One region of the Micromonospora sp. WMMB482 genome, then DNA from elsewhere that is predicted to be linked to it. Evidence: riboswitches for the same ligand, from Rfam matches in the RefSeq annotation. Region 1 holds a riboswitch; each other region holds the start of a gene.
What was found. Region 1 has a riboswitch for cobalamin ahead of metE (5-methyltetrahydropteroyltriglutamate--homocysteine S-methyltransferase). Riboswitches for the same ligand answer to the same signal wherever they lie in the genome.
Positions count from the first base shown of each region.

Region 2: linked by a shared signal. The riboswitch ahead of KSK32_RS21420 (peptidase) and the one ahead of metE (5-methyltetrahydropteroyltriglutamate--homocysteine S-methyltransferase) in region 1 are both predicted to bind cobalamin.
Region 3: linked by a shared signal. The riboswitch ahead of KSK32_RS24525 (ribonucleoside-diphosphate reductase subunit alpha) and the one ahead of metE (5-methyltetrahydropteroyltriglutamate--homocysteine S-methyltransferase) in region 1 are both predicted to bind cobalamin.

Region 1 covers NZ_JAHOPD010000020.1:4,829,435-4,839,629, reverse strand. The annotation lists gene KSK32_RS23960 (methylmalonyl-CoA mutase family protein) at 1-1,271, opposite strand, end outside; cobalamin riboswitch at 1,448-1,640, shown strand; gene metE (5-methyltetrahydropteroyltriglutamate--homocysteine S-methyltransferase) at 1,757-3,994, shown strand; gene KSK32_RS23950 (alkaline phosphatase PhoX) at 4,064-5,224, opposite strand; gene KSK32_RS23945 (mechanosensitive ion channel family protein) at 5,370-6,299, opposite strand; gene KSK32_RS23940 (aromatic acid exporter family protein) at 6,625-7,827, shown strand; gene KSK32_RS23935 (DUF305 domain-containing protein) at 8,179-8,625, shown strand; gene KSK32_RS23930 (polysaccharide pyruvyl transferase family protein) at 8,786-10,111, opposite strand.
Region 2 covers NZ_JAHOPD010000020.1:4,285,510-4,295,704, reverse strand. The annotation lists gene KSK32_RS21425 (hypothetical protein) at 56-541, opposite strand; gene KSK32_RS21420 (peptidase) at 577-1,620, opposite strand; cobalamin riboswitch at 1,718-1,864, opposite strand; gene KSK32_RS21415 (FUSC family protein) at 2,161-3,264, shown strand; gene KSK32_RS21410 (helix-turn-helix domain-containing protein) at 3,316-4,083, opposite strand; gene KSK32_RS21405 (nuclear transport factor 2 family protein) at 4,113-4,553, shown strand; gene KSK32_RS21400 (glyoxalase/bleomycin resistance/extradiol dioxygenase family protein) at 4,604-4,990, opposite strand; gene KSK32_RS21395 (hypothetical protein) at 4,995-5,969, opposite strand; gene KSK32_RS21390 (YafY family protein) at 6,912-7,868, opposite strand; gene KSK32_RS21385 (alpha/beta fold hydrolase) at 7,927-8,670, shown strand; gene KSK32_RS21380 (DinB family protein) at 8,699-9,208, opposite strand; gene KSK32_RS33535 (hypothetical protein) at 9,659-9,967, opposite strand; gene KSK32_RS21375 (hypothetical protein) at 9,964-10,143, opposite strand.
Region 3 covers NZ_JAHOPD010000020.1:4,967,467-4,977,661, forward strand. The annotation lists gene KSK32_RS24500 (DegT/DnrJ/EryC1/StrS family aminotransferase) at 1-879, opposite strand, end outside; gene KSK32_RS24505 (glycosyltransferase) at 985-2,139, shown strand; gene KSK32_RS24510 (condensation domain-containing protein) at 2,154-3,593, shown strand; gene KSK32_RS24515 (MFS transporter) at 3,632-4,867, shown strand; gene KSK32_RS24520 (ribonucleotide-diphosphate reductase subunit beta) at 4,889-5,917, opposite strand; gene KSK32_RS24525 (ribonucleoside-diphosphate reductase subunit alpha) at 5,908-8,304, opposite strand; cobalamin riboswitch at 8,419-8,635, opposite strand; gene KSK32_RS24530 (PrsW family intramembrane metalloprotease) at 8,755-9,558, shown strand; gene KSK32_RS24535 (LysE family translocator) at 9,630-10,195, opposite strand, start outside.

The DNA of each region.
Region 1 (10,195 bases):
TCCGCGACCAGGCCGCCGTCCAGCGCCGCCGCCATCCCACCGGCACGCTCGATCTCGGTGAACCACGCCCACGCCGCCCGGGCCAGATCCTCGGTGTACCGCTCGACGAACCACGAGCCGCCCGACGGGTCGACCACCCGGCCCACGTTCGCCTCCTCCAGCAGCAGCGACTGGGTGTTGCGGGCGATCCGCCTGGCGAAACCGTCCGGCAGTCCCAGGCAGTGGTCGAACGGCTGCACGGTCACCGCCTCCGCGCCGCCCACACCGGCGGCGAAACAGGCCAGCGTGGTACGCAGCATGTTCACCCACGGATCGCGGGCGGTCATCATCGCGGTGGACGTGACCGCGTGCTGACGTTGCGCACCGTGCTCCGGCACCCCGCACACCTGCGCCACCCGCGCCCACAGCCGGCGGCCCGCCCGCAACTTCGCGATCGTGGCGAACTGGTCCGCGGTCGCCGAGTACCGGAACTCCAGCTGCCCGAACGCGGCCGGCACGCTCAACCCGGCGGCCGTGAGGTCCCGCAGGTACGCCACGCCGGCGGCGACCGCGCAGCCGAGTTCCTGCGCGTCCGAGGCGCCCGCGTCGTGGAACACCGTCGCATCGACCGTCATCGACCGCAGTCCCGGGAAACCCTCGGCGCAGCGGCGGGCCCACTCGTCCGCCGGCCCCTCCCACCGCCGTCCGGTGCGCGCCCGCCATCCGAGCGGATCCACACCGAGGTTCCCCCGCACCTTCGCCGGTGGCACCTGCCGCTCGGTGAGCAGCGCGAACCACGCCGGCACCGCGTCGACCGCGGCGGCGCCGGCGTCGAGCACGATCCCGGCCAGATCCAGGTAGACGTTCTCCAGCACGCCCGGCAACCCGGCCGCCGGTACGCCGTCCTCGCCGAGCACCAGCCACAGCGACGTGGCCCCGTTCTCCAGGTCCGCGCCGACCGCCTCGGCGGTGACCTTCGGGTCCGGGTCGGCGTGCCGCTGCCGGATGTCCCACCCCGCCGGCACCGCGCCGGCCGCCCGCGCACCCCGGGTATACGGGAACAGCCCCGGCGGCGCGGGCGTCGGCGTCGGATCGTCGGCGGTGTACAGCGGCGCGAGCGTGACGTCGTCGTAGCCTTGGTGAGCCAGCAACTCCTCGACCGCGTCCAGCGGGGTGTCCTCGCCCGCGAGCCCGGACCTGCGCAGCACCCCCAGGGCGAGTCGCTGCCACTGCTCACGCCCAGCGGCCGGGAAATCGGCGGCGAGGGATAACGTCTCTGACGGCACCGTCATGCCGGGATGGTAAAGGCCGCCGGCTCGGACCGGACCGGGATGTGACGACATCAACTGCGCTGCCGGGGCAGCGTCCGTCGATCGGCGACCATGGTTGTTCCGGCCCGCGTCCCGCGCCTCGGACATCACCCCGCGTGCCGCGAATCGGCGTCGTACGATCCTGGGCGGTGCTGGTGTGCCTCTCCCGCCGCGCGGGTGAGGCGCCGTAAGAGGGAACCCGGTGGGAGACCGGGACTGCCCCGCAGCGGTGAGTGGGAACGACCGCCGTCAACGAAGCACTGGACCGCGAGGTCCGGGAAGCGACGGCCAGTAGGCGACCTGGTGTCATGCCCGCGAGTCCGAAGACCTGCCCGCACTGCGCGTACCGCCGGTGCGCGCCGTCGGCGGCCTCTCGGGAGGGCCAGGGCGGAAAGCCGGTACGCGACAGCCGTACCCCGCCTTCCCTTTCCCGCGTGGCCGCCAGGCACCTCGAGGGAAGGACCACAGTGACAACCTCATTCGGGCAGAGCACCGTACTCGGCTACCCCCGCATCGGCGCGCACCGCGAGCTGAAGAAGGCGGTCGAGGCCTACTGGGCCGGCGCGCTGGACGCCGCCACCCTGCACGAGACCGCCGCCGGGCTGCGGGCGCAGGTGTGGCGGACGCTGCGCGACGCGCGCCTGGACGCCATCCCGTCCAACACCTTCTCCTACTACGACCACATGCTCGACACCGCCGTCGCCCTCGGTGCGATCCCGCAGCGGTTCACCCGCCTCGGCCTCGACGAACTCGACACCTACTTCGCCATGGCCCGCGGCGTCGACGCCGAACCGGCGCTGGAGCTGACCAAGTGGTTCGACACCAACTACCACTACCTGGTCCCGGAGATCGACGCCGACACCGCCTTCACCGCCCACCCCGCCAAGGCGCTCAGCGAGTACACCGAGGCCCGGAACCTGGGTATCACCACCCGCCCGGTGCTGGTGGGGCCGGCCACGTTCCTGCTGCTGGCCAAGGGCGCCGACCCGTTCGCCCGCCTCGACGACCTCGTCGACACCTACGCGGAGATCCTCACCGCGCTCGCCGGAGCCGGCGTGCCGTGGGTGCAACTCGACGAGCCCGCCTACGTCGCCGACCGCTCCCCGGCCGAGATCGACGGCCTCCGCCGCGCCTACCGCCGCCTCGGCGACCTGGCGGACCGGCCGCGGATCTTCGTCGCCAGCTACTTCGGCCACCTGGGCGACGCCCTGCCCGCGCTGCTCGACACCCCGGTCGAGGCAGTCGGCGTCGACCTGGTCGCCGGGCGGGAGAACCTGGACCGGCTCGCCGCCGCCGGCCCGCTGGGCGGGAAGACTATCGTCGCCGGGCTGGTCGACGGCCGCAACGTCTGGCGTACGGATCTACGCGCCGCCATCGCCGCCGGGGCCACCGTCGCCGCGCTGGCCGACCACGTCTCGGTGTCCACGTCCTGCTCGCTGCTGCACGTACCCGTGGACCTGGCCGCCGAGACCCGCCTGGACCCGCGGCTGGCCGGCCGGCTGGCGTTCGCCCGCCAGAAGGTCGACGAGGTGGTCCTGCTCGGCCGCGCGCTGCGCGACGGCACGACGACCCTGCCCGCGCCGCTGCCGGCCGCACCGGCGTCGTGGCGCCACGACGACATCCGCGGACGCCTCACCGCGCTACGCCCCGACGACCGGCAACGCGGCGACTACGCCCAGCGCGCCGACCGCCAGCAGCGCCGCCTCGGCCTGCCCGACCTGCCCACCACCACGATCGGCTCGTTCCCCCAGACCGCCGAGCTGCGCGCGGCACGCGCCGCGCACCGGGCCGGCACCCTCGACGACGCCGGCTACACCGATCGGATGCGCACCGAGGTCGCCCACGTCATCCGGCTGCAGGAGGACCTGGGCCTGGACGTGCTCGTGCACGGCGAGCCGGAACGCAACGACATGGTCCAGTACTTCGGCGAGCAGCTCGACGGGTTCGCCGCCACGGACCACGGCTGGGTGCAGTCCTACGGCACCAGATGCGTGCGCCCGCCCGTCATCTTCGGTGACGTGGCCCGCCGGGCACCCATGACCGTCGCCTGGTCCACCTACGCCCAGTCGCTGACCGGCAAACCCGTCAAAGGCATGCTCACCGGCCCGGTCACCATCCTCGCCTGGTCCTTCGTCCGCGACGACCAGCCACTCGCCGACACCGCCGACCAGGTCGCCCTCGCCCTGCGCGACGAGTGCCGCGACCTGGAGACCGCCGGTATCCGCGTCATCCAGGTCGACGAACCCGCGCTAAGGGAGACCCTGCCGTTACGCCGCGACCAGCAGCAGACCTACCTCGACTGGGCGGTCGGCGCGTTCCGGCTGGCCACCAGCGGCGTCTCCGACGACACCCAGATCCACACCCACCTCTGCTACTCCGAGTTCGGCGAGGTCATCACCGCCATCGACGCCCTCGACGCCGACGTGACCAGCATCGAGGCGTCACGCTCCAAGATGGAGATCCTCGACGACCTCGCCGCGATCGGGTACCGGCGCGGTGTCGGACCCGGCGTCTGGGACATCCACTCCCCCCGCGTACCGCCCCACGACGAGGTCGTCGACGCGCTGCGCCGCGCCGTCGCCGCGGTCCCCGCCCGCCGGCTCTGGGTCAACCCCGACTGTGGCCTGAAGACCCGCACCTACCCCGAGGTCGAGGCGTCCCTGCGACACCTCGTCGCCGCCGCGGCCGAGGTACGGCAGGGCTGACAACGGCTCCGGGTGGCCGTCACGAACGGCCACCCGGGGCCCGTGCGGGTCAGCGCGGCCGGGAACCCGTCATCGGCGGAACGGACCGGTGACGCAGTAGGTGATGCCGCCGGAGGACGAGCCGGTCGTGCCGCGTTGCGACGAGAAGTACAGCCGGTCCCCGGCCGGGGTGAACGCCGGTCCCGTGATCTCCGAGCCGCTCTGCCCGGTGATCCGCAGGAAGACGGAGATCTTGTCGTCCGGCGTGATCATGCAGATCTCCATGTTGCCGCCGTCCTCGGCGACGTACAGGTCACCGGCCGTCGACCCGGTGATGTTGTCGACGCCGGTCAGCGGTGCGGCACCGGAGGTGACCAGGCTGTCGTCGTAGGCGAGCTCGTACGTACCGGCGGCCAGGTTGACCTGCCACACGCGGTTGTCGCCCTTCGTGGTGAACCAGACGGTGTCGTCCGCGTAGTGACAGCCCTCGCCACCGTTGAAGGTCTTCGCGCCGGACACCTGCCGCCGGGTCGGCGTGGGCGAGCCGTCCGGGTCGGGCACCGTGGCCCAGGTGAACGTGCCGGAGGTGGCCGTACCGGCGCGGAGGACCTGGAGGGTTCCGGCAGAGAGGTCGCCCCAGGTGGTCGGCACGAACCGGTAGAACTTGCCGTCGCTCTCGTCCTCGGTCAGGTAGACGACCCGGCGGACCGGGTCGGCCGCGGCCGCCTCGTGCTTGAACCGGCCCATCGCGGGACGCGCCACAGCGGTCCCGCCCAGCGGGTACGTCTCGAAGACCCGGCCCCGGGACACCTCCTCGCAGGAGAGCCAGGTGTTCCACGGCGTCTTCCCGCCGGCGCAGTTGTTGTTGGTGCCGGACAGGATCCGCGACGCCCCGACCACGGCACCGCTGGAGTTGAAGACGAGGCGTGAGGCGCCGCCGCCGGCACCGGCCGACACCTCGGAGTTCGACACGTAGATCCAGCCGGAGCCGTTCGGGAACACCGCGCCGCCGTCCGGAGCGTCGTGCCAGGTGTACGACGTCCCCGGCACCGTCTGCCGGGAACGCGCGACGATCGAACTGGTGAAGCCGGCCGGCAACTGGATGCCGTTGGCGTCGGCGGACCGAAGCCCGCCGTAGGGCCCAGCGGCGTTCTGCGCGGGTGCTCCGTACGCCGCCGACCACGCCGTGAACGGCAGGGCGACAGCGCCCGCACCGACAACAGTGGCCCGCAACATCGCTCGACGATCCATGGAACCTCCTCGGTAGGTTCCCAGATCTGATCGGGCCGAGCTTACGCACATCGATCCGTTGGATGAACGTCGATGGACGGTCCGGTGCGTGACGTCATGTCACCGCGCACCCGCAACGTTCGCGCGCCACGACCCCGTCAACGGGTCATCGGCGGTCACCCGGGGCCACGGCGACGGTTTCGGTTGCCTGAGGCGGGTGGATGGTGATGTCCTGCGTCACCGACGCCACCCGGATGCCACTGTCGGCGAAGCGGTCCAGCACCCGCCGGGTGACCTGATCCTTGACCTGGCGGGCGGCGCGTACCGGCACCACGAACCGGGCGGACAACTCGACCCAGTTGGGGGTGGCGCGGACGAAGACGCGGGGGTCGACCTCGGCGTCGGCGACCGGGTAGCGGCGGCGCATCTGCTCGATGGCGCGGCGCGCCTCGACCGTCGAGGAGATGCTCTCCGCCTCCTCGCACAGGATCCGCTCCGCCAGGTGCCAGTCCGCCTCGTACGGCACGGGCAGGGTCAGTTCCTCCCACAGATGATCCAGCACGGTGCTGCTGTTGAACACCGGCGCCGTGAACACGAAGCGGTTCGACAGTGACACCACCCGCCCGGTGTACTGACGGCCGCGGATCCAGGATTCCGGGTCCGAGGAGGAGCCGCTCTCCAAGATCCGGGTACGCAGTGGGGTGATGTCAAGGACGTCACCGCGTACCCCGCACATCTGGATCCGGTCACCGACGCGGAACTGCCGGCCGGTGAGGATACTGATCCACCCGGCGAACGCGCCGATGACCTCCTGCATGGCCAGCGCGAGGCCGGCGGCGAGCAGACCGAAGACCACGGCGACCCGTCCGGCGAACGGCCGCCACAGCAGCGCCAGCGCGAAGAGCAGCGCCACTGCGGTCAGGTAGTGCACCGCCTTACGGAGGTAGTAACGATTGGTGGTGTCGGCCACCCGGTGGGTCGCCAGGCGCCCGGCGAGCATCGCGAGTACGACAGCCAGCACGATCAGGACGATGCTGGTCACGAGGCGACCGCTCACGCTGCTCGTGTCCCAGAGGGCCTCCAGGAACCGCTCCATGCTGCTCGTCCATCGTCCTCGGCGGCGACCGGCCGACGCGAGCCCGTCGCGTCTCCTCCACCATAGGCATTCACGGACGGTGGCTCTCGGAAACCGCGATGCGAGGGGTTTGGGCAGCGTCCGTTTGCCGGGCACCGGCGGGATCACCACAAGCGCCGGGTAGCCGGCACCGCGACGCCGAGCAGACATCGGAGATCCTCGGGCTTCTTCCAGGAATTCTCCGGACCCACCCGTCCGGCCGGCTCGTACCGCGATCCCGGCGGTCTGCTCCGTGGCCGGCACTCGGACGCGCGATTCAGCGATGGCCTGACGGGTAGTCGCGGGCGTGACTCAACCGCCGCCGAAGCGGGGCAGCCCGGCGCCGCTGGTCGTGCTGGCTCGCCGGGCCCGGAACCTGGTTACCGGCACCCGGAGTCGGGCCAGCCGGGCGGGACGGTTGCGGCTACGCCAATTGGAGATCATCGCGCTGATCGCGGCGCAGGCCGGTCTGGCGGCGGCGCTGTCCTGGTGGCTGGCGTTCAGCCTGTTGGGCAACCCGAATCCGGTCTTCGCACCGACGGCAGCGGTCGGCACGATCGCCGCGGCGATCGGCCAGCGCACCCGCCGTACGGTCGAGCTGCTGTTCGGGGTGGGCCTGGGCATCGCCATCGGCGACGGGCTGGTCCTGCTCATCGGCACCGGCCCGTGGCAGACGGGTGTCATCGTCGCCCTGGCCATCGGGGTGGCCCTCGGACTCACCGGCCGGGGCGGCACCGTGGTCAGCCAGGTGGGTGGTACGGCGGTCCTGATCGCCACGCTCTCCTCCAGCCAACAGAACCTGGAACTGCCCAGGATCATCGACGCCGCGACCGGAAGCCTGGTGGGTCTGCTGGTGGTGGCGGTGCTGCTGCCACTGCACCCCATGCGCGTCATGCGCCGGGCGGCTTCACCGGTCTTCGACGCGCTCGCGGCGTACCTCCGGGAGACCGAGGCGGCGATACGGACGAGGGATCCGGACCGCGCGGTGCGGGCGACGGACGGCCTGCGTGCCATGGGACCGGACGTGGAGCGGCTCCGCGAGGCGCTCAGCGGCGCGGAGGAGGTGGTCACGGTCGCGCCGGCGAGGTGGCACTGGCGGCAGCACTACGAACGGTACGCCCACGGCGTCACGCACCTGATCCGCGTCATCGCCGACAGCCAGGACCTCGCCCGACGATCGGCGACGATGGTGGAGTACGGGGAGAAGATCACGGATCACCTCCCCGACGCCGTGGCGGCGCTCGCGGACGCCGTACAGCAGTTGCAGCGGGAGCTACGGGCCGACAAGCCACACGAGCGAACCCGACGGCACGCCCTGCGGGCGGGCGACGAGGCGGGCCGGGCCGCCGGTGGCGGATTGCAGAACTTCGCCGCCTCCGTCGCGACCCAGGTGCGGGTGACCGCCAGTGACCTGATGCGGGCCACCGGCTGCTCCGTGGACGAGGCGAATCAACAGGTACGGCAGGTGGCGCGACGGGGTGAGCGGGAAGGACGGATCCACTCGTCGTGAGGATCGGAGCGACCGGCGGGCGCCGGAGTCGCTGGATAGGGCCGGGCGCTCCCGGAGCGCGTACCACCCGCCTGGAACTCCTCTGTGATCCGGCTCAGCCTGTGGACCGCGGCACTGGACATGAGTACGTCGCCGCGCGCCGCGCGCTCCCCCCCGGCGGCCGGCACGACGCCGTTGCCGGCCGGGCACCTCGCCGAACGGCACGGCCTGGTGCGACGTCCTGGCGCCGAGATCCTCCTCTTCTCGCTCGGCTCGGGCTCGGGGCCAACCGCCCCATAGGAAGCTTTTGCCGCTCAACTGACATTAATCTGGGCGAAAACCTAGAGGGAGCCGACCATGGCCGGAGGAAAAATGAGAAGCAACTACATCCGGTTCGGTTTGGTCCTGCTGATCAGCCTTGCGGTCATGTTCGTCCTCACACTCTCCCAGATCCGCAGGTGGTCGGACTTCTTTCTGAACTTGAGCAACTTCTACACGTCGGTGATCATGGTCGCCGTCATGGGTGTGATCATGATGGGCGTGATGCATCAGATGTTCACCGATCGACGTCTCAACATCGTGCTCTACGCCGTGCTGGGTGCCCTCTTCGTCGGTGGCTTCGCGGCGGTGCGCACGGAACCCTTCGTGGGCAACGAGAACTTCCTCAGGTCGATGATCCCCCACCACTCCCGGGCGGTCCTCGTCTGCCAGGAGTCCGACATCACCGACCCGGAGATCATCGACCTCTGCGACCAGATCGTGAAGTCACAGGAAGAGGAGATCACCCAGATGAAGCGGATCCTCCGCGACCGGTACTGACTTCCGCGCTCTCGGGACCGGGCCGCGGCGCGTACCCGGCGCAAGCGCTGCTGGACCCGGCGGGTGCGGGCCGGACGGCGGGTGATCGACGTCGGCACCGAGCCGGGCACCGTCGCGGCGCTGGCGCCGGCTGGTCCGCTGCCGGGCGGGCGTACGACGGTCAGCGCGACAGCATCCGTCGGACCCGGCTGCCCACCGCCTGCTTGACCTGCTCGCGCAATGGCTGCGCGCGGCGTGCCTTGAGCTTCTGCTGCAGCGTCCGGTTCTCGTCCCGCAGCCACTGCATGCGCGCCAGCAGTTCCTCGGTGGTGTGGGCGGAGGCCGGCCGGACCGCCTGCGGGTAGACGGTTCGGCGGACCTGCTCGTCGAAGCGGGTGGCGCTGTCCCCGTCGGCGAACGACAGCCCGAGGTCGTGCTTGGCGAGGAACGCGGTGATCCGCGCGAAGCGCTCCTTGTGACCCTCGTTCAGGGCCGTGTAGTCGGCTTCCTCGTAGAGTCGGGCGGCGTCGACGTCGGCCGGCACGTCGCGCATCAACCGGTGCGGGATGTCGAAGTATCGGGCCAGTTCCAGGGTGCGCGAGTCGTGTGCGAGGAGATACCCGGGAGTGCCGGAGATCAGCGCCGTGATGGTGCCGTGGATCCGGGTGCCGAAGGCGAAGTCGAATCCGGAGAGATACTCCATCCAGGGCCACGGGTCCACGAACATCCGCACCTTGTCCTCGACGAAGAGCGGGTGTGAGGTGTGGATCGGCATGTCGTCGGTCTTGCCGCGCAACTTCGGTTCGTCGCCGTAGAGCAGGGTGCCGAGGGTGTACAGGCCCTGCGCCAGGTAGCGCAGGTTCGGGTAGCGCTGGTGGTGGTGGGCAACGATCGGGGCCAACGCGCGGACGTATGGCGAGATGACGAACGCGAGCCGATCCTCGGTGCCCAGGGTCGCCTTCGCCTTCTCGACCCGGAGGCTGTCGCCGTGCAGGAACATCGACGGACAGCCGATCTGCTCGACGGCGGAGAAACCCAGCGTACGCAGGTAGCTCTCGCTGATCTCGCCGCGTACGCCGATGCTGTGCGACCGGTCCAGCACCGCCCGGCAGAACGCCTTCACCGGCTCGTCGATCGGGCGCAGGTACTCCCGGTCGCCGTCCACGTCGGTCTGCACCCCGACCCCGAGCACCACCACCGGGATCTTGAGCCGCTCGATCAGCCGGGTCATCGACATCAGCCGGTTCGCGTAGTCGTGGCGAAACGCGTTCGCCAGCGGGATCACAAAGACGTCGTACTTCTCGTTGATCTCGTCGGCATCGCGCGGGTCCGCCCGGAACCGCGACGGGGTGATCTCCGCCGCCGAGGTGGACAGCAGCTTGTGCGCGGCGTGGCTGAAGACCAGGTTGCCGCTGTTCTTGCCGATCCAGTCCCGCTCGTAGGTCTCCTCGGCGGTGACGACGTCGAACGGGCCCTTGCGGGCGCGCAACAGGATCCGCTGGTGCATCCGGGGTGTCCACCCTTCGTCCCGGACGCCACGGCGCCCGGCGAGGCCGAAGCGGCGCGATCGGCCGGGCACGGCCCCGCTTCG
Region 2 (10,195 bases), 540 kb from region 1:
CGCCAGAGCGGAGGCCGGCACCCGGTGCGCCGCTGGTCACGCCGCTGCCGGCGGCTCAGGGTGCGGCGATGCCCGGCGGGGCGCCGGCGCCGAAGGACCAGCCCTCCACGCTGCCCGGCGCGGGGTTGTAGCTGGTCGCCCCCGAGGTGCTGTAGGACCAGGAGCCGCCGCTGGGGGCGTGCCAGTACGACCAGTACGCCGTGACCGGCGGGGTGTTGACGCACGGCTCGGTCGCGGCGGTGGGCTTGCCGTTGATCCGGCAGACGAAGGCCAGCCCCCACCGCTTGGTGCCGGTGACGGTGAAGCCGGCGCCCTGCAGCGCGGCCAGCCCGGTGGCCGGATCGCCCGGGGCACAGCCGACCTGGACGCCGCCGCCGAGCGCGGCGAAGTCGACGACCACGGTGACTCCCGAGGTACCGACGCAGGCGGCGGCGTGCGCCGCCCGGGGCGTGGGTTCGACGGCGGTAAGCGCGACGCCCGCCACGACGGCGGCCAGCAGACCGGCCAGCCAGTTGCGGACTGTGGAACGGGGACGGAACACGGGTCCTCCTGTGATCGGGTGAGCGGCGAGAGGGTTCACGGGCAGGCGAGCGCCGGTGCGCCGGGTTCGGCGCCGGCGGCGGACAAGCGGGCGTACCCGGTCCCGGTGAGACCGAGGACGGCCTGGGCGGTGGCCCGGGGTGCGGTGGCCGGGTCGAAGCCGCCGCCGTCGAAGTCGACCGCGCCCCGGTCCGCCGGTGCGGCGGCGCAGCCGAGCTGGAGACCGGCGAGGAACCCCCGGGCGCGCGCCCAGGCCAGCGGCCGATGGCCGTCGCGCAGGGCCTGCGCGGCGAGGCCGGTGCTGTTGGCGTTGGGCGTGCCGGCGACGTTGGTGAAGCCGCCGTCGGCGCCCTGAACGGACACCAGCCAGCGCACCCCTGCGGCGGCGTCGGCCCGACGCCCCGCGGCGCGCAGCGCCTGCGTCGCGAGCGCGGTGGCGTCCACGTCGGACACGCAGACCGGCTGCGCGGGCAGCAGCGGGTAGCCGCCGTCCGGGCATCGGGTGCCGGCCAGCCAGGCGGCCGCCGCAGGAGGCGCACCCAGCGCGGTGCGGTCCAAGGCGAGGACCGCGAAGGACTGGCTGAACGCGTTGCTGTAGTCGCCGTACGCGGACCGGTCGCTGAACCGCCCGGCCGGCGTCTGGAGCGAGCGCAGCCGGGCGATCAGGTCCACCCCGCCGACGTCGCCCGGGTCGCCGCCGCGCACCTGCACGGCGAGCGCGAGCTTGGCTGTCGCACCCGCGTACGCCTCGGAGACACCGTCGCCGAGGTAGCCGTCGCGGACGTCCGGCCGGGTGACCCAGGCCAGCGCGTCGGCGCCGTAGTCGTCGGCGGCGCCCGCAGCGGCGAAGGCGAACACGGCGTCGAGGGTCAGCCCCTGGTCGGGGTAGGCGACACCGTCGAAGACCGCCTCGAAGCGTTCGCCGTCGACGAGTTGCCGGGCGAGCCAGCCGGCGGCGGCCTCGGGGCGGGTGGCTCCGGCGCGCTCGGGTGCGGCGACGGCTGGTGTGGTGAGGGTGAGGGCGGCGAGCGCGCCGCAGAGGAGCGCGAGCAGGCGGTGCCGGCTTCGGCGGACGACCATCGGAAGCGCCTTTCCGGCCCGGCGGTCGTCGAAAGCCCTACCGACGCGGCAACGCCGGGTCGGTAGGGACTCCGACCCGTGGGCCACGACGGGTGGGGAGCGGATGCACGCGTACGACGGGTATTCGGGCTCGCCGCCCAGAGTCCACTGGACGGCCTACCGTTGCGGGCCAGCGCCGGATTTCGACCGGTCTTCCCCCGCACGCACACGCGTTGGTTGAGTTGTCGCGACAGTCTTATGTGGCCGCAGCTCCGATGTCAATGCGCCAGGAGCCGGACACGTGCCGTGACGGACGGCGGAGGCGGCGGTCTCACGTCCCGCCGCCGTCGGCGAGGGTCGTGGACCTGCGATCAGCCGCTGCCCCTGCGGCTCCCGAAGCCCGGCACGCTCTTCGTGGCCGCCGACAGTTACCCGGCGAGCCCTCGAACGAGCCGCCCGTCACCCGAGCGATTGAGCAGGTCACAGCCGGGGTAGTGGCCCTCCTCGCGGAAGATCGATCGGCGGCCGGGCCCGGTCTGCCCGGCGAGAGGGGTACCACCGGTGCGGACCTGGGTGCGCGACGCCGCCGCGCGGTTGCGCAGCGACGGGATGACGGTGGTCGAGCTGACCGCCGCCGCTGTGGTCGCGTGGATCGTGGCGGCGGTGGTGATCCGTCACCCGGACCCGTTCTTCGCGCCGACCGCCGCGCTCGTCGTGCTCGGCGAGTCCCGCGGGCGACGGCTGCGGCAGACCGTCGAGATCCTGCTCGCCGTGGCGGCCGCCGTGCTCGTCGCGGAGCTGCTGGTGTACGCGTTGGGTCCGGGCACCGGGACGGTCCTACTGGTGCTGCTGCTGACCACCACGACGCTCGTGGTGATCGGGGCCCGCCGCGCCCTGGTCGTGCAGGCCACCCTCTCGGCCATGTACCTGGTCGTGGTCTCCGCGCCGAACGGGACGCTGATGCCGTTCCGCTTCGTCGACGCGCTCATCGGCGGCGCCGTCGCGCTTGCCGCCAGCCAGCTGATGGCCGCCCGTGACCCGCTGGCCCCACTGGTGGCCCAGGCCCGGCGCAGCTACACCGACCTGGCCGACCTGCTCGACCGGGTCAACGCGGCGCTGCGGGGCTGCGACGAGGACGCCGCCCGCGCCGCGCTGGACCGGGCGCGGCAGGTGGACGACTGCGTCGCCGAGATGCAGGCCGCCGTGCTCGCCACCGGCGAGACGCTACGGCTCGGACTGCGCCGCCGGCACCTGGGCAAGCTCGCCGAGGTGGAGGCCACGCTGCGGCAGCTCGACTACGCCGCCCGCAACATCCGGGTGCTGGCCCGGGCCGGCGTGACCCTGACCCGCCGGCACACCGCCACGCCGCCGGAACTGGCCGCCGCGATCGGCGCGCTGACCTCCGCCGTACGGTCGGCCGGTGAGGCCATGGCCCACGACCTCACCGGCGCCGACGCCGACCGGCACGCGCAGCGGGCCGACGCGGCGGCCCTGGAGGCGGTACGGCTCGCCGCGGGCCTGCTGCGGACCGATCCGCCGCTGCCGGTCACCATGATCGTCGGGCAGATCCGGGCGACCGCGATCGACCTGCTGCGCGGTGTCGGCCACGACGACGTGACGGTGCTGGACCGGGTGGACGAGGCGCTCGGCCTGAGCCGGGCATGACACCCGGCTGCCGTGGGCGACGTTGCCGGCGCCCGTCGCCGAGGCAGCACGCTACGTCGTGAAGTAGGCGGCGCTCTCCGCGTCGGCCGGGTAGTAGGACTCGATCGCGATCTCGTCGATCGTGATGTCCGTCGGGGTGCCGAATGTGGTGATGGTCGAGAACAGCCGCAGCTCCCGTCCGCCGACGCGAAGGATCATCGGTATCACGACGTCCGTTTCGATCCGCCGGCCCGGCGTGTCCTCCGGTTCGGGCGCCAGCAGCTCTTCGTAGAGTGCGGTGAGCTCAGGGTCGGGAGCAGTGGCGAGCTGGCGTGAGATCCGGCTGCGGAACACCGCGCGCACGTCGGCCAGATTGACGACCATGCGCCCGAACCCGCGCGGGTCCAGTCCCAGCCGTACCAGGTTGACCGGCGGCCGCAGCAGGTCCGGAGCCACCTGCGCGAAGAACGGGTCGACGGCGCGGTTGGTCATCACGATGTTCCACCGGCGATCGAAGACCACCGCCGGGTAGGGCTCGTGGGCGCGGAGCACCCTCCGGACGGCGTCGTGAACGGCTGCCAGTGAGTTGTGGTCGAGCGGCCGCTCGGCGTACCGAGGTGCGAAGCCCCCGGCGAGCAGCAGCCGGTTGCGATCACGCAGCGGCACGTGGAGCTGATCCGCGAGTCGAAGGATCATGTCGGAGCTCGGCTTGGACTTACCGGTCTCGACCAGGCTGACGTGACGAGCCGAGACGTCCGCAGCGATCGCGAGATCCAGTTGGCTGAGTCCCCGGCGCTGCCGCCACTGCCGCAGGAGTTCCCCGACCGTGTGCACGCTCATGGAGCGTACTCATCGTTGACCGAGAAGCCATGAAATCCGAGTTCATCGACAATCGCAGCGGGCACGCGAACACTGCGTCCATGACCACGGCGAACAAGAGCATCGTCCAACGGGCGCTGGCAGGACTGATCGAGACGGGCGACGTCGATGCGCTCGCACCGTTTCTGAGTGATGACTTCGTCCACCACAGGCCGGGTACCACCACATCGACCAAGGTGGAATGGCTCACCGCGGTTCGCGCCGCGCTGGTACCGCTCGCCGGCATGCAGGTCGAGATCCATCAGGTGCTGGCCGACGGCGATCACGTGGTGATGTACTCGCGGCGCTGGCTTCCCGACGCAGGGCCGGAGATCGCGGTCGTCGACATCTGGCGGATCGACGACGGGCTGATCGCCGAGGCGTGGGAGATCATCGAGCCGGTGGCCCAGGTGGACGCCAACCTCGCGTGGTGGAAACCTGCGCAGCACTGACCGTGCGTATGCCACCTGCGATGCCGGATCGCAGCAAGCGGCCGGCAGCCTCAGAGGGATTGAACGATCTGGATCGGGTTGCCGTCGGGGTCGGCGGTCCACGCGATCAGTAACCGGCCGAGCCACACGTGTGGAGGCGCGAGAGCGGGTGCTCCGCCTGCGACCAGGCCCTCGTAAGCCGCTGTGGTGTCTTCGGTCCAGAGGACGACCGCGACGCGCTGGCCTTCGGCGACCGGGTCCAAGCCGTGGTCCTCGCGGGTGGAGGCCACCGAGGCGATCCCGATCTTGTATCCGTCGAGGACGAGATCGATGTGAACCGGTTCGCCGTCGGTCGGTACCCGGAAGGTCTCCCGGAATCCCAGCCGGGTGTAGAAGGCGGCCGCCCGAGTCAGATCGTCGCTGAAGAGAATCACCTGGGGACTGCGGAAGGTCCACATGCGCTCACCCGGCGATCCGGCCGCACGCACTCCGGGTGCTCGGTAGTCCGGCCTCCTTGAAGACGAGGCGGCAGCTCCCGTTCGTCGGATCCCAGAGTTGGTCGTTGGTCACCAGCGCCCGAACCAGCGCGCGTTGCGGTTCGGTGAGCGGCCGGCGCTTCGCGTACGGCTTGGGGAACGCGAACCGCACCAACGCGCCCCAGCCGTCGTCGAAGCCGGCCCAACTGTCCCGGCCAGCCATTCGGCAGGCAGCCGCCGCGATCTCGTCGAAGTCAGCGGCGACGCGGATCGCCGCGGCGACGAGCGCGTACTGGTGCACCCCCGGAGGTGGCGGCAAGGCCAGCGCGGCCAGGATCAGCTCACGGGCGCGCGGGTCGTCCTCGTGAGCCAGCGCGGCCTGCAGGCGGACCGCCGGGTCCGGATCGGTGAGCCGGTCGCGGAGGTCGACGCCGAGTCGGCCGAGGCAGTGCAGCCACTCCGCCTGCGGTTCGATGCCTCGCTCCGACCACTGCAGGACGAGCACCGCCAGTTCCTCCCGCCGGCCCGCGAGGGACCGCATCCGCGCGATCGCCACAAGATTCTCCGCGCGGAACAGCGCCCGGCCCGGCGGTGACGCCGCGAGCAGCGGAAGCACCACCGGGTACGCCTCGGCCACGGCTTCGGCGAGGTCCGGCAGGAGCTCGGTGAAGTAGCGGTCGTCGGCGAGGTCGATCACGCTAACCGCCGCATCGCCGAGGAACTCCAGAAGCGGCTCGACGGTGTCCGGGTGGGCTCGTCCCTCGGCGAGCAGCGCGGTAACGGCCCGAACCGCAGGCGCGGTCGCCGTCTCCGGGAAACCCTGGTGCAGCACCTTGATGTCGAGGTGATACAGCGCAGCCTCCCGGGCGTCGGCGTCACCGGATTCCAGCGCGGCCAGGTGCCCTGGGGTGTCGGTCGCCCGGCCCCACGCGTGCGTGAGCCGGCTCCAGTCAACAGTCATCGCCACGTCCCCCGCGGTTGGCCAGGAGATGGTTCAGGGCCGACCTGAACTCGACGAAGCTCCCCCGGCAAAGCTCACCGCCGTACCGTACCCGTCTTCGGGTGAGCCGCTGCTCAGCGAAGGCATGGCCGGGGCCACGCCGCCGACGTGCCAGGGCATGCCTGCTGTACCGCCGTGTGGGTGCTGCGGTGAGTTCACCGTCCTCAGTGACCGAGGTTCGGCCACTCCGGCAGCGACGCTCACTGACGGGCCCCACCCACCGACCATCGCGCGGCCGATCTCGGATGCCGTGACTCGGCTGCGATGTCACACTGCGGCAGTGGAGCGCTTTCGGTGTGCGGGCTGCGGGAACACGCTGAGCGTCCCGGTCCGGTTGGTGGAACTGCCGGCGCCGCCGCACTGGTCGGTCCTGGACTGCCACCACGTGAACCCGCCGCTCCTCGACCCGGGTGCCTACGCGATCGACGAGGCCGCCTACGGCCGTGATCAGCTCACCGGCACCTTCGTCCTCTCACCCGGTGACGTACGCGGGACACGCTTCGTCCATGACCGTGTCCGCACGGGCTGCTGGTCGATGGTGGGATGGATCCCTGCGTCGCCTGTCGAGGCTGCGGGGCCGTGGTCGCCTCGCGGGCCGACGACTGCGGGATGGCGCAGGAACTGCGCTTCCATCCAGCGATGGTTGTCCGGGAGCGGTGTGAGGATGAACCGGACCGCGTGACCGATCCTTTCGCGCTGATCGCCGATTGGGACCGTCCTGCGCCCGACACCAGACCGCACCGAGGGGTGCCCGAGCCGACCCGTCCTCGACCCGAACTCGTCGCCACCCGCTGGGGAGGCCGAGGCTTGAGGGAAGCTCTCTTCCGAGACGATCCGCCGGCCTGACCCAGCCGCGCGCCATCCGCACTGGGCCGAGGCGGCTCTGACTACCACTACCGAGCCTCAAGCGTCAGCGTCGGTGAGCAGTCGGGCGGCCAGGGCGCGTACCTCGTCCTTGAGTTCGTCCGGTCGGTCGATCGTGAACGACCAGCCGAGCCCGGCGAGCATCTGTGCCGCACCGTCGAGCCGTTCGGCTCGGGCGGTGAGGCGTACTCCGCCGGGAACCTCGGTGAGCGTGCCGACCGAGGGCGGGATCCGTCGCTGCGCCTGCTCCAGGCTGGTGTGCAGCACCACGGAGATGTCGTGCGCGTACGGCACTGCTGCCAGACCGGTGAGGACCTGCGTGGTGGGATCGAAGCCGGCCGGGATGTCGAACCTGCCCGGGGCGGGGCGGGCTGTCCCGATCCGGTCGAGCCGGAACGTCCGTACGGCCCGGCGGTTGTGGTCGTGGCCGGTGACGTACCACCGGCCGGCGTGGAAGACCAGCCCGTACGGGTCGAGCCGGCGCTCGCCGGACTCGCCGCGCCAGGTGGTGTACGTGATGTTCACCGGTTGCTGATGTCGGGCCGCGTCGGCGAGCACCAGCAGCGCCTCGATGCCGGCCGGGGCGGGCTTCCGGACCCGTGCGGTGAAGTCCACTGTCTCCAGCAGCGAATCGATCCGCCGGGCGAGAACGGCCGGCAGCACCCGGCGGATCTTCGCGGTCGCGCTCTCGGTGGCCGCGCCTTCGGCGGTGACCAGCCCGGCCCGGCCGGCGGCCACGAGCCCGAGCATGACGGCGACCGCCTCCTCGTCGGTGAGCATGAGTGGCGGCAGCTTGTATCCGGGCGCGAGCCGGTATCCGCCGTAGCGACCGCGCCGGGCCTCGACCGGGATGCCCAGGTCGGCGAGGTGCGCGGCGTATCGGCGGACCGTTCGCTCGTCGACGCCCAGCCGACCGGCCAGGTCGGCGAGGGTGAAGCCGCCGCCGGCCTGGAGGATCTCCAGCAACGCCAGTACGCGCGCGGTCGGCCGGGTCACAAATCCCCACTCCTAATCCGGGCGGAACCTGTCCGGTATTGATCGTAGCGTGTCATGCATGACGACCTTCGTACTGGTTCCCGGGTTCTGGCTCGGCGCATGGGCCTGGCGCCCCGTCACCGCCGCCCTGCGCAGGCACGGCCACGAGGTGTACCCGCTGAGCCTGACCGGCCTGGGCGAACGCGCCCACCTGGCCCGCCCGGACACCGACCTCGACGTCCACGTCACCGACGTGGTCAACCTGCTGCGCTACGAGGACCTGCACGACGTGGTTCTCGTCGGGCACAGCTACGCCGGCGCGGTCGTGACGACAGCCGTTGCCGACCGCATGACCGACCGCATCGCCCAACTGGTCTTCGTCGACACCGGCCCGCTGCCCGACGGGGCGGCGAACGACGACTTCAGCCCGCCGCCGGAGCGTGAACGCAACGCGGCGGTGGTCGCCGAACACGGCGACGGCTGGCGGCTGCCGCCCCCGCCGTGGGCCGAGCTGGCGGCGAGCGCAGCAGACGTGGATGACTCCGTCGTCGCGTTGCTCGATGAGCGGTCGGTGGCCCAGCCGTGGGCGACCGCCACCACCCCGGTGCGGCTCACCGGGGCGTGGGAGAAGCTGCCCCGCCTCGGCGTGCTGTCGAGCTTCACCGCCGAGCAGGCACGCGAGATGGCCGCCACCGTGCCGCTGTGCTGGCACATGGCCGGTGACTCGTGGCGGTACGAGGAACTGCCGACGTGGCACTGGCCGATGCTCAGCCGACCGGCCGAGCTGGCCCGGATCCTGCACGAAGCCAGGCCGACGGCATAGCCCGCGGTGCCCGGGCGACCCGCGTGAGCTACTCGCCGGTCGGGCCGCCTGCCAGTTCCGCCACGATGTCCAGGTGCCCGAGGTGGCGGGCGTACTCCTGCACGAGGTGGAACAGCACCCGTTCCAGCGACGCCGGCTCGGCGCCGTCCCAACGCTCACCGGGCGCGCCGATCGCGTCGAGGTCGCTGCCCTCCACCACCGCCCGCGTGTGCCGGCCCTGCGCGCGCAGCGCGGCCAGCAGGTCGGCCCGGGTCTCCTCCGGCGCGACCCACCACCGGTCGTCGCGCCGGTCACCCCACGGGTCGCCGACGTCGCGCCCCTGGAATCCCCACTCGATCCAGCGCAGCTCCACGTATCGCAGGTGCTTGACCAGTTCCAGCGGCGTCCACCCGGACGGCAGCGCGCTGCGGCGTACGTCGTCCTCGGACAGCGCGAGCACCTTCGCCACCACCGTGTCCCGGAAGTAGTCGAGGTAGCGCAGGAACACTTCCGTACGTCCGGCGGCCGGAACGGTGGGCGAAGGAAACTCGATGGTCACCCGACCAGTATCCGCAGGCACGAGTGGGTCGCGCACCACAAGAACCAGTATCGCGGGTGGTTGCGGCGGACCTCAGACGGCCTCTCCGCCAACGGTTCCTACACTCGGCTGGTGCCGGAACCGCGCTTCGAGATGGTGATCGCCCACGTCTTCGACGTCACGGGCCGCCCAGTGATCGTGTCCGGGTCTTGTAGTCCGACCGACCTGCGCCAAGGCGACATGGTAAAAGTCCTGTGCGGCGGCAACGTCGTGGCCGAAACCCGCGCCTACGTTGAGCTGCACTCGCGTCCCGGTACCGCATCTCTCGTACTGCCTGACGTGGCAGCGTCTGACGTAGAGCCAGGCTATGTCCTTCGAGCTCTTGGGCAGACTGAGGCCGACAGCGGAAGTCGCGCTGACCGCTTCGGTGTGCACTCCCAGCGAGCCGATCGGATCAGGCTTGATATGAGGTCAGACGGGCTGATCACGCGCTGCCCGGCTCGGTTCGGCTGGCACGGATGCTGTACGTCGCTGCTGTACTGCCGGCATGGGCTGGTCGGCCGCCCTGGTCCAACCGAGGAAGCGACAGTGCAGCACCCCCGCCGGCGTCCAGGGCATGTCCTCGGTGGCCTGGACGAGGTAGGCACCGAGGTAGAGGGCCAGCGACACCGGAGCATCCGCGTACTCCGCCCGCAGCTCGCGCTTGCGGGTCGGACACGGCCAGGGCAGGTCGCAGCCGCCACAGCTCCAGACCGGCATGACCGGGCCGTGGCTCGTCACCGCGCACCCTCCAGGAACCGCGCGGTGATCGCCCGCGCCTGCCGACTGGTCGCCCATTCCACCTGCCAGCACGGGTACGGCGTGAGCCGCGCCCACCACGCCCGGCAGCCGGCACACATGCCGTCGAGCCCTCGTACGTGAACCGCGACGATCGCCTGTTCCTGCCCGCTGGTCACTGCTCACCCTCCGACGGCCAGTGGCCCCGATTGATCGGAATCCGATGCCGGG
Region 3 (10,195 bases), 140 kb from region 1:
CAGCCGGTAGTTGTGGTTGCGGACGCCGTGCTGCTCGTCCAGGGTGGCCAGTTGCGCGCAGGCCACGGCCGCGGAGAACTCGCCCAGGCAGAAGTTGGCGCCCTGCACGCCGGCGCTCTCCTCCAGGTCCAGTTCGCCCGCCGGCGTCCGGTCGCCGCGGTAGCGGCGTGAGTCGGCCCGCAGCTCCTGGAGCACCGGCGCGAGCGTGTCGTCGTCGGTGACCACGGCCCCGCCCTCACCGCAGGTGAGCACCTTGCCGTGCTGGAAGCTGAAGCAGCCGAGCCGGCCGAGCGAGCCGGCCTGACGGCCCTGCCAGGTGGCGCCGTGGGCCTGCGCGCAGTCCTCCACGACGGAGATGCCGCGCGGCCGGGTGACCGCGTCGAGCGCCGGCACGTCGGCCATGTTGGAGGCCCAGTGCACGGCGACCACGGCACGCGGGTCCACCGACAGGTCGAGATCCTCCGGCCCGACGCAGCCGGTGTCGCGGTCGACGTCGACGAGCACCGGGACCAGGCCGGCGCGCAGTGCGGCGGTCGCGGAGGCGGTCCAGGTCAGCGCCGGTACGAGTACCGTCTCGCCGTAGCCGAGGCCGAGTGACTCCAGGGCCACCACCAGGGCGCTCGACCCGTGGTCGACCGGCACGCAGTGGCGGGTGCCGACGTAGCGGGCGAAGTCGGCGGCGAAGCGTCGCTCGAACAGGACGGTGTCGCCGACGGACGGGCTGCTGATCGCCCACCGGCCGCCGGTCAGCACCGCGGCCAGGTTGCCGGCGGCGTCCGGCGCGGGGACCGGCCAGCGTGGCCACGGACGGTCCGGTGGGCGGACCGGCCGGCCACCGTCCACGGCGAGCCGCCGGTCGAGAGGAATGGAGGTCGTCATGCCCTCGACCTTGATGGCCATCGATACATCAGCGGTACACGTGCGATAGCCGGCCCGGTCGGCGCCGTGTATCGGCGTTGTATCCCGGTGGTCGAACCTCGGGGCATGAGCCGATCCGCATCGCCAGTGGGCGAACCGACCGAACCCCGCGCCGTCACGCGCGGCGTCTCCGTCGTCATCCCGGTCAAGGACCGGGTGGCGGAGATGCGCCGCCAGCTCCGCAGCCTGCGCGACGCCGCCCCGAACTGCCCGGAGCCGGTGGAGGTGGTGGTCGTCGACGACTCGGCGCCCGCCGCGGCCGCCGCGCACCGCGCCGCCTGCGCCGAGTACGGCGCCCGCTACGTGCGCGGGCCGCGGCACGTCGGGGCCAAACGGAACCTGGGCGTCCGGCACGCCCGCCACGATCTGCTGCTGTTCACCGACTCCGACTGCCGGGTGCCGGCCGACCTGATCACTCGGTACGCGGCCCGGCTGCGCGCCTCCGGTGACGAGGTCGCCGGCGTCACCGGTCCGGTCGTCGTGGAACCCGGCGACAGCGCGTTCTTCCGCGTGATGCGCCGCTCCTACCTGCTGCTCGGCGACCTGACCCGGCCGCTGCACTACGAGCGCGTGTCCTGGGGCGCCGGGGCGAACATGGCACTGAAACGCTCCGTCTTCGAGGCGGTCGGCGGATTCCCGGAGGACTCCCCGATGCCGCTGGGCGGGGAGGACCTGCACCTCGGGCTGCTGCTCACCGACGCCGGCTACGTGCTGCTCACCGACCCGCACGGGGTGATCACCCACGACACCGGTGTCGCCGACACGTTCCGCGCGGTCGCCTACCGGTTCACCACGTACGGGCGCTCCGAGCAGTGGCTCTGCCTCGCCCACCCGCACCGGCGCCGGTTCGTGCTCAACACCGCCAGCACGCTCGCCGTGACCGCGCTGGCCGGGCTGCTGACCGCCCGGCGCAGCGGGGGGCGCAGCCTGCTCGCGGTGCCGGCCGTCGCGGCCGCCGTGGTCGCCGCGAAGACACCCGGCCGGCTCGGCGGCGACCGGGGACCGCGCGCGGTGGCCGAGTCGATGGCCTGCGCGGCCATCGAGACGCTCTTCGACGGCGCCGCGTTCGTCACCTCGCTCCGGCTCGGCCGCCCCGACCTGCTCTTCACCGGCTTCCGCGCGCCGGACGAGGCGGACTACCAGCCGGACGAGGCGGACCACCGGCCGGACGGGGACCACCGGCCGGTTCCGCCGGTGGCCGCGCCGCCGGTGGCGGCCTGATCGGGGGAGTGACAGTGCCGACGACGTTCCCGCTGGCCCCCGGCCAGCAGATGATGTGGGAGTTCATGACCGCGCTCGACCCGGCTCACCCCGGCGCCTCCCGGCTCGTGGTGGTGGAGTTCCGCCGGTTGCGGGGCACCCTGCGGGTCGACGTGCTGCGGCAGGCGATGCAGGACGTGGTGGACCGCCACGACGCGCTGCGGATGCGGTTCGATCGCATCGGCGCAGAGCCCGAGGTGCGGATCCTGCCGTACGTGGAGTCGCCGCTGGAGTACGTCGACCTGTCCGGCCTGCCGCCGGCCGAGCAGCAGGCCCGCGTCGAGCGGATCGCTTACGCGCACCGCAACGACGCCTTCGACCCCGGCCGGGCGCCACTGTGGCGGGCCGCGCTGGTCCGGCTCTCCGAGACCGAGCACGTGCTCGCGCTCTGCTTCTTCCACATGGTCTCCGACGGCTGGTCGTGCCGCGTCGTGGTGGAGGACCTGTGCCACGCGTACGCGGCCCGGCTCGGCGCGGCCGATCCGCAGCCGCCGCTGGGCGTGGACCCCACCGCGCTCGCCGCGCTCCAGGAGGCGGAGCAGGCCGGCAACGGCGTCGGCGCCGCCGCCCGGGCCGCGTACTGGCGGGACCGGCTGCGGCCGGTGGAGCCGTACCAGTTGTTCCCGGCGTCGCCGCCGGCGCCGGACGTCGCGCTCAGCGCCGAGGTGGCCACCCGCTTCGCGTTCCCGCCCGAGGTCACCGCGCGGCTGCGCCCGGCCGCCCGGCGGGCCCGCACCAGCCCGTACGTGCTGCTGCTCGCCGCGTACCTGGTGCTGCTGTCGCGGCGGGCCGGCCGGTCCCGGGTGGTGCTGGGCACCACCACGCTGGGCCGGGAGAGCCCGCTGTCCCGGCAGCTCGTCGGTCAGTTCACCAACAACGTCTACCTGCCGGTCGACGTGGCGGCGGACGCGCCGATGAGCGCCGTTACCGACGCCGCGCACGCGTCGCTGACCGAGGCGGTCGCGCACGCCACCGCGTTCCACCGGCTGGCCCGGGCGGTCCGTCCCGACTTCGCAGATGTCCGCCCCTGGCCGGACAACCACCTGTTCGACGCCTGGTTCCAGTCCGCCGCGTCGGCGTCGCCGGTGCTGCACTGCCCGGAGCTGCTCGTGGAGCCGGTCGACATCACCGCCCGGCCCGCTCCCGGCACACCGCCGCCGGTGGTCGCCGCCGACGTGCCGCCCGAGTGCCTGCCCGTCTGGGTCAAGCGCGGCTCACCGATCGTCGTGGTGGACGACGACCGGGCCGGCGGCGTGGTGATCCGCAACCGGGGCGTCTTCGGCGACGACCTGGTGAGCGGGCTGATCGACGACTACGTCGCGGTGGTCTCGGCGCTCGTCACCGACCCCGCGACCACCCCGGCGCAAGTACGCCTTCCTGACGGTGCGTGCTTCCTCGACCACGCGATCGGGTAGGAGTTCCGACGGACCGATCGGAGAGAGGTACGACGACCATGACGGACACCTCGACGAACCAGCGCACCACGGAGCAGCCCGCGCCGCCGGTGCCACGCTCGGCCGTACGGGCCCGCTGGTCGGTGGCGCTGCTCTTCGTCATCATGGGTCTGGCCATCGGCGGGTGGTCGGCCCGCGTGCCGGAGGTGCGGGACGCGGTGGGCGTCGGCAACACCGGCTGGGGCCTGGCGAACATCGCCACGAACGCCGGGGAGCTGGTCTCCCTGGTCGTGGTGGCGGTGCTGATCAGCCGGATCAACACCCGGCGGCTGGCGCTGGCCGGGGCCGCGCTGATCCTGGTCAACGCCCCCCTGCTGGCCGCGTCCACCACTGTGGTGGCGCTGGTCGGCGGGCTCGCGGTCTGGGGCTTCGCGGCGAACCTGCTGGCCACGCCGATGAACGCCCAGTCGGTGGAGGTGCAGAAGCGGTACGGGCGGCCCATTCTGTCCACCTTCCACGCCGGGTTCAGCATCGGCATGCTGGCCGGCGGCCTGTGCGGCACCGGCGCCGCGGCGATCGGGATGTCCCCGTCGGCGCAGATGGCGGTCACCAGCGTCCTGCTGGGCGCGCTGCTGGTCGGCACGCACCGCTGGCTGCCGGACACGCCCCGGCAGGAGACGAAGGACGGCGAGGACCGGCGACGGCTGCGCGACCGGTTCACCCCGCAGTTGCTGCTGCTCGCGGTGATCGCCTTCCTCGCCTCGTTCATCGAGATGGCCGGCGCACAGTGGAGCGCCCTGTACGCGACCGAGGTCGCAGGCGCCGCAGCGGTGCTGGCCGCTGCGACGTACACCTGCCTGTCGCTGGCCGCCACCGTCGCCCGGCTGTTCGGCGACCGGCTGGCCGGCCGGTTCGGGCGGATCCGCTTCGTCCGGCTGTCCGCGCTCGTGGCCACCGCCGGCGTGGCGCTGCCGGTGGCGTACCCCCATCCGGCCGCGGTGATGGCCGGCTTCGGACTGCTCGGCTTCGGCCTGGCGTGCGTGACGCCGACGGTGCTCGGCTTCGCCGGGGAGCAGCCCGGCCTCACCTCGGGCGAGGGCGTCTCGGTGGTGGCCATGGGGCAGTGGCCGGGCGCGTTGCTGGCGGCACCGGTGATCGGCCTGCTCGCCGGTGCGCTGGACCTGCGCAGCGCGTTCGTGGTGGTGGCCGTGATGGCGGTCGCCGTGGTGGCGTTGATCGGGCGGGTCCGGGCGACGGCGCTGCCCGGCGAGAGCCCGGTCCCGCCCCGGCCGTGACGGCCGGGGCGGGGGCGGCGGTCAGAAGTCGTCGTCGAAGGTGACCGAGCCGGTCACCCCGACCTGGTACGCCGACACCCGGCGCTCGAAGAAGTTGGACAGCTCCTGCACGTCCTGCAACTCCATGAACGCGAACGGGTTGCCGCTGCCGTACATCGGGGCGATGCCGAGCACGGCGAGTCGCCGGTCGGCCACGTGCTGGAGGTACTCGCGCATGTGGGCCAGCGACATCCCGGGTACGCCCTGCCCCAGCAGGTCCTCGGCGAAGCTCACCTCGCACTCCACCGCCTCGGCCAGCATCTCCTTCACCTGCCGCTCCATCTCGTCGTCGAACAGGTCCGGCTCCTCGGCGCGTACGGTCTCCACCACGTCGAACGCGAACGCCATGTGCATCGACTCGTCCCGGAACACCCAGTTGGTGCCGGAGGCCAGCCCGTTGAGCAGGCCCCGGGAGCGCAGGAAGTAGACGTAGGCGAACGCGCCGTAGAAGAACAGGCCCTCGATGCACGCGGCGAAGCAGATCAGGTTGAGCAGGAACGCCCGCCGGTCCGCCCGGGTCCGCAGTTCCCGCAGTTCGAAGATCGAGTCGATCCACCGGAAGCAGAACTCGGCCTTGCGGGCGATCGACGGGATGTTCTCCACCGCGGCGAACGCGGCGAACCGTTCCTTCTCGTCCGGCACGTACGTGTCGAGCAGATTCAGGTAGAACTGGACGTGCACCGCCTCCTCGAACAGCTGCCGGGACAGGTAGAGCCGGCCCTCGGGCGAGTTGACGTGCTGGTAGAGGTTGAGCACCAGGTTGTTGGCCACGATGGTGTCGCCGGTGGCGAAGAACGCCACCAGCCGGGAGACCAGGTGCCGTTCGGCCGGGGACAGCTTCGCCAGGTCGGCGAGGTCGGAGTGCAGGTCCACCTCCTCGACCGTCCAGGTGTTCTTGATCGCGTCCTTGAACCGGTCGAAGAAGCGCGGGTAGCGCATCGGCCGCAGGGTCAGGTCCATGCCGGGGTCGAGCAGCATGTGCCGGGTCGGTGCGGTGGTGGTCACTGGCATGCCTCGCAGCTCTCGGGGTTCTCCAGGGAACAGGCCAGCGCCTCGTCGTCGCTCACGGCGGAGACCACGCCGGAGAGCGGGGCGAGCACCGGGGCGACGGTGGCCTGCTGGATGCGGGTGGCGGGACGGGAACGCAGGTAGTAGGTGGTCTTCAGCCCGGCCTTCCAGGCGTACAGGTACATCGAGGACAGCTTGCCGATGGTCGGCGCGCTCAGGAACAGGTTCAGCGACTGGGACTGGTCGATGAACGGGGCGCGCGCGGCGGCCAGGTCGATCAGCGCCCGCTGCGGCAGCTCCCACGCGGTGCGGAACAGCTCCCGCACCTCGATTGGCAGCTCGGTGATGTCCTGCACCGAGCCCTCGGCCCGCTTGATCCGGTCGCGGACCTGCGGCGTCCACAGCCCACGCGCCTTCAGCTCCCGCACCAGGTACGTGTTGACCTGGAGGAACTCCCCGGACATGGTCTCGCGCTTGAACAGGTTGGACACCTGCGGCTCCACGCACTCGTAGCAGCCGGCGATGGACGCGATGGTGGCGGTCGGCGCGATCGCCACCAGCAGCGAGTTGCGCAGCCCGTGCTCGCCGATGCGCAGCCGCAGCGCCGCCCACCGGTCGACCTGGGTGAGGTCCGCGCCCCACAGGTCCGGGTGCAGGTCACCCTTGGCGGCCCGGGTCTGCGGGTACGCCGGATGCGGGCCGAACTGCTCGGCCAGCCCGGCGGAGGTCTCCAGCGCGGTCAGCAGGATCTCCTCCTGCACGCGGGTGGACAGCTCCTTGGCCTGCGCCGAGTCGAACGGCAGGCGCAGCGTGAAGAAGGCGTCCTGCAACCCCATCAGGCCGAGCCCGACCGGCCGCCAGCGCGGGTTCGACGCCGCCGCCTGCTCGGCCGGGTAGTAGTTGATGTCGATCACCCGGTCGAGGAAGACCACTGCCGTGCGGACCGTCGCGCGCAGCCGCTCCCAGTCCACCCCGTCGGCGGTGACGTGGGCGCCGAGGTTCACCGAGCCGAGGCTGCACACGGCGGTCTCGGCGTCGTCGTTGACCTCCAGGATCTCGGTGCACAGGTTGGACAGGTGGATGACGTTGCCCGGCTCACCGGTCTGGTTGGACAACCGGTTCGACGCGTCCTTGAACGTCATCCAGCCGTTGCCGGTCTGCGCGAGCGTGCGCATCATCCGCCCGTACAGGTCCCGGGCCCGCACCGTGCGGACCGCCTTCTTCTCGGCGGCCCGGTACGCGGAGTCGAACGCCTCGCCGTACAGGTCGGGCAGCTCCGGGGCGTCCGACGGGTCGACCAGCGACCACTCGCCGTCGGCCTCGACCCGGCGCATGAACTCGTCCGGGATCCAGTTGGCCAGGTTGAGGTTGTGCGTACGCCGGGACTCCTCGCCGGTGTTGTCCCGCAGCTCCAGGAACTCCTCCACGTCCGGGTGCCACGGCTCCAGGTAGACGCAGGCCGCACCCTTGCGCCGGCCGCCCTGGTTGACCGCGGCCACCCCGGCGTCGAGCGTCTTGAGGAACGGCACGATGCCGTTGGACCGGCCGTTCGTGCCCCGGATCAGCGCGCCCCGGCCGCGCACCCGCGACCAGGAGATGCCGATGCCGCCGGAGAACTTCGACAGCTTCGCCACCTGGTGGTACCGCTCGTAGATCGAGTCCAGCTCGTCGCGCGGCGAATCGACCAGGAAGCACGACGACATCTGGGTGTGCCGGGTGCCGGAGTTGAACAGCGTGGGGGAGCTGGGCAGGTAGGCCAGGGCGGACATCAGCCGGTAGAAGCCGACCGCCTCGCCCGGGGTGCGGGACAGCCCGCAGGCCACCCGCAGCAGCCAGTACTGCGGCGTCTCCACCACCAGCCGGGACTCCGGGTGCCGCAGCAGGTAGCGGTCCGCCACCGTGCGCAGTCCGAAGTACTCGAACCGCAGGTCGCCGTCCGGGTCCACGGCGTCGTCCAGCTTGCGGGCGTGCCGGGCCACGAACGCCGCCGTCTCGTCGCCGATCAGCCCCAGCCCGTGCGCGTACGCGATCGACTGGCTGAAGCTCGCCACGCCCTGACCGCGGACCTCCTTGTCCACGTACGCGGCCAGCAGCCGCGCCGCCAGCTTCGAGTACTGCGGCTCCTCGCCGATCAGCTCCGCCGCGGTCTGGATCGACAACCGGTCCAGCTCGGCGGTGGTCGCCCCGTCGTAGAGCCCGCTTATCGTCTTGGTGGCCACCCGCAGCGGGTCCACCTCGTCCAGGTCGGCGACCCAGCGCTCCACCGCCCGGACGATCTTGTTGACGTCCACCGGCTCGGTGTCGCCGTCGCGCTTGCGTACCCGCATCGCCGGCCGGCGGACCTCGGACCCGCCGGTGCCGGACGGGGGACTCTCCTGTACGACAGTCATGACCTCTCCTCGCTGTCACCGTCTGGAGACGGCGGGAGACGCCAACGGGCGCGGCGCACGGCCGGCCCGGCTGCTGGCGTCGGTCGTCCCGCGCGACCTCCGACCGCCGTACGCGGAGGCGTACGGCGCGCTGGCAGGTCTTCGGACTCGCGGGCCCGACCGGGGTCGCCGGTCGCCTACCGGCCGTCGCTTCCCAGGCCGGTGGCCCAGTGCTGTTGACGGCTGTCGTTCCCACTCACCGCTGCGGGGCAGTCCCGGACTTCCACCGGGTTCCCTCTTGCCTCGGCCCCGCCCCGAAGGGCTCGGCCGAACCAGCTGCGGCACCACCATATATGGCGGTGAGGGCTCCCGTGCAACACCAGATGTCGTGTCGGCGTGTCGGATTGATCTCACCGTCCACAGTGCCCACCCCGATTCGGGCGCGGCGCGGCGGGCGCGATACTCGGCGGTATGGGGAATACCGGGCGCCGCTGGGCGTGGGTGGCGGTCCTGCTCGTCGGCGTCGGGCTCCACCTGCTGGTGCTGGAGACACTCGCCGGCACCGGGACCGTCACGTTCGTACCGGCGCTGATCGTGCTCGGCGCGTCCGTCGCGCCCGCCACGTTCCTGACCTTCGCCCAGGGGAGGCCGGCGCGCCGCCCGGTCCCCGGCTCCGTCGTCGGCGTCGCCGCGCTGCTCGGCGGCGTGATCGGCGTGGTCGCCGCCGGCTGGCTGGAGTACGGCACACTGCACCGCCTCGGCGTCCTGCCGATGGCGCTCGTCGGGCTGGCCGAGGAGACCGCCAAGCTGATCGTGCCGGCCGGCATCCTGCTGCTGTGGCGGCGGCACCCGTCCCCGGCGCAGGGGCTGGTGATCGGCGTGGCCTCCGGCGCCGGGTTCGCCGCGCTGGAGACCATGGGCTACGCGTTCGCCGCGTTCGTCGGGTCGCAGGGCAGTCTCGGCGCGGTCGAGCAGACGCTGCTGGTACGCGGTCTCACCGCGCCTGCCGCGCACCTGGCCTGGACCGGGCTGACCGCCGCCGCGTTGTTCACGTTCGCCGCCGCCCCCGGCGGCCGGAAGCTGGCGGCGTTCCTGCTCACCTTCGCCGCCGCCGTCACGCTGCACACCTGCTGGGACACGTTCGGCACCCAGCCCGCGTACGTGTTCATCGGCGGCGTGTCGCTGGGCTGGGTGCTGCTGCGCCTGCACCTGGACCGAGAGCGGCCGGCCCTGCCCGGCACGCCGGCGGAGTCGCCGCTGGAGACGGCGTCATGATCATCGCCAGTTCGCCGAGGTGGCGGGGTCGGAGCACCTCTGATGCCGCCACCTCGGCGTGACGGAGTCGATCAGCCGGCGGCCAGCCGCACGCCGAGCGCCACGAAGGCGACCGCGCAGAGCCGGTCGACGCGCCGCGACCAGCGGCTGTCGCCCCACCGGCTGGCGAACCGCCCGGCGCCCACGCCGAGCGCCAGGTCCACGGCGAGCTGCACCGCGACGAACAGCACGCCGAGCAGCACCAGTTGCGCCGCCACCGGGCCCGCCTCGGGCCGGACGAACTGCGGCAGGAACGCCACACTGAACAGGATCATCTTCGGGTTGAGCAGGTTCGTCAGCAGCCCGCGCCGGAACGCCCGACCGGCGCCGCCGTCCGGCCGGTCCGCACGCGCGCCGGGCCGGCCCGTGCCGCGCAGCGCCCGCAGGCCCAGCACGATCAGGTACGCCGCACCGGCCCACCGGATCGCGGTGAACAGCACCGGAGACGCGGCGATGACGGTGGCGAGCCCGGCCACCACGGCGGCGACGTGCACCGCCTCCCCGGCGGCGACCCCGAGCGCGGCCACCGCGCCCGCCCGCGGGCCGTACCGGGTGGCGTTGGCGAGCACGAACATCATGTCCGGCCCCGGGGTGAGCA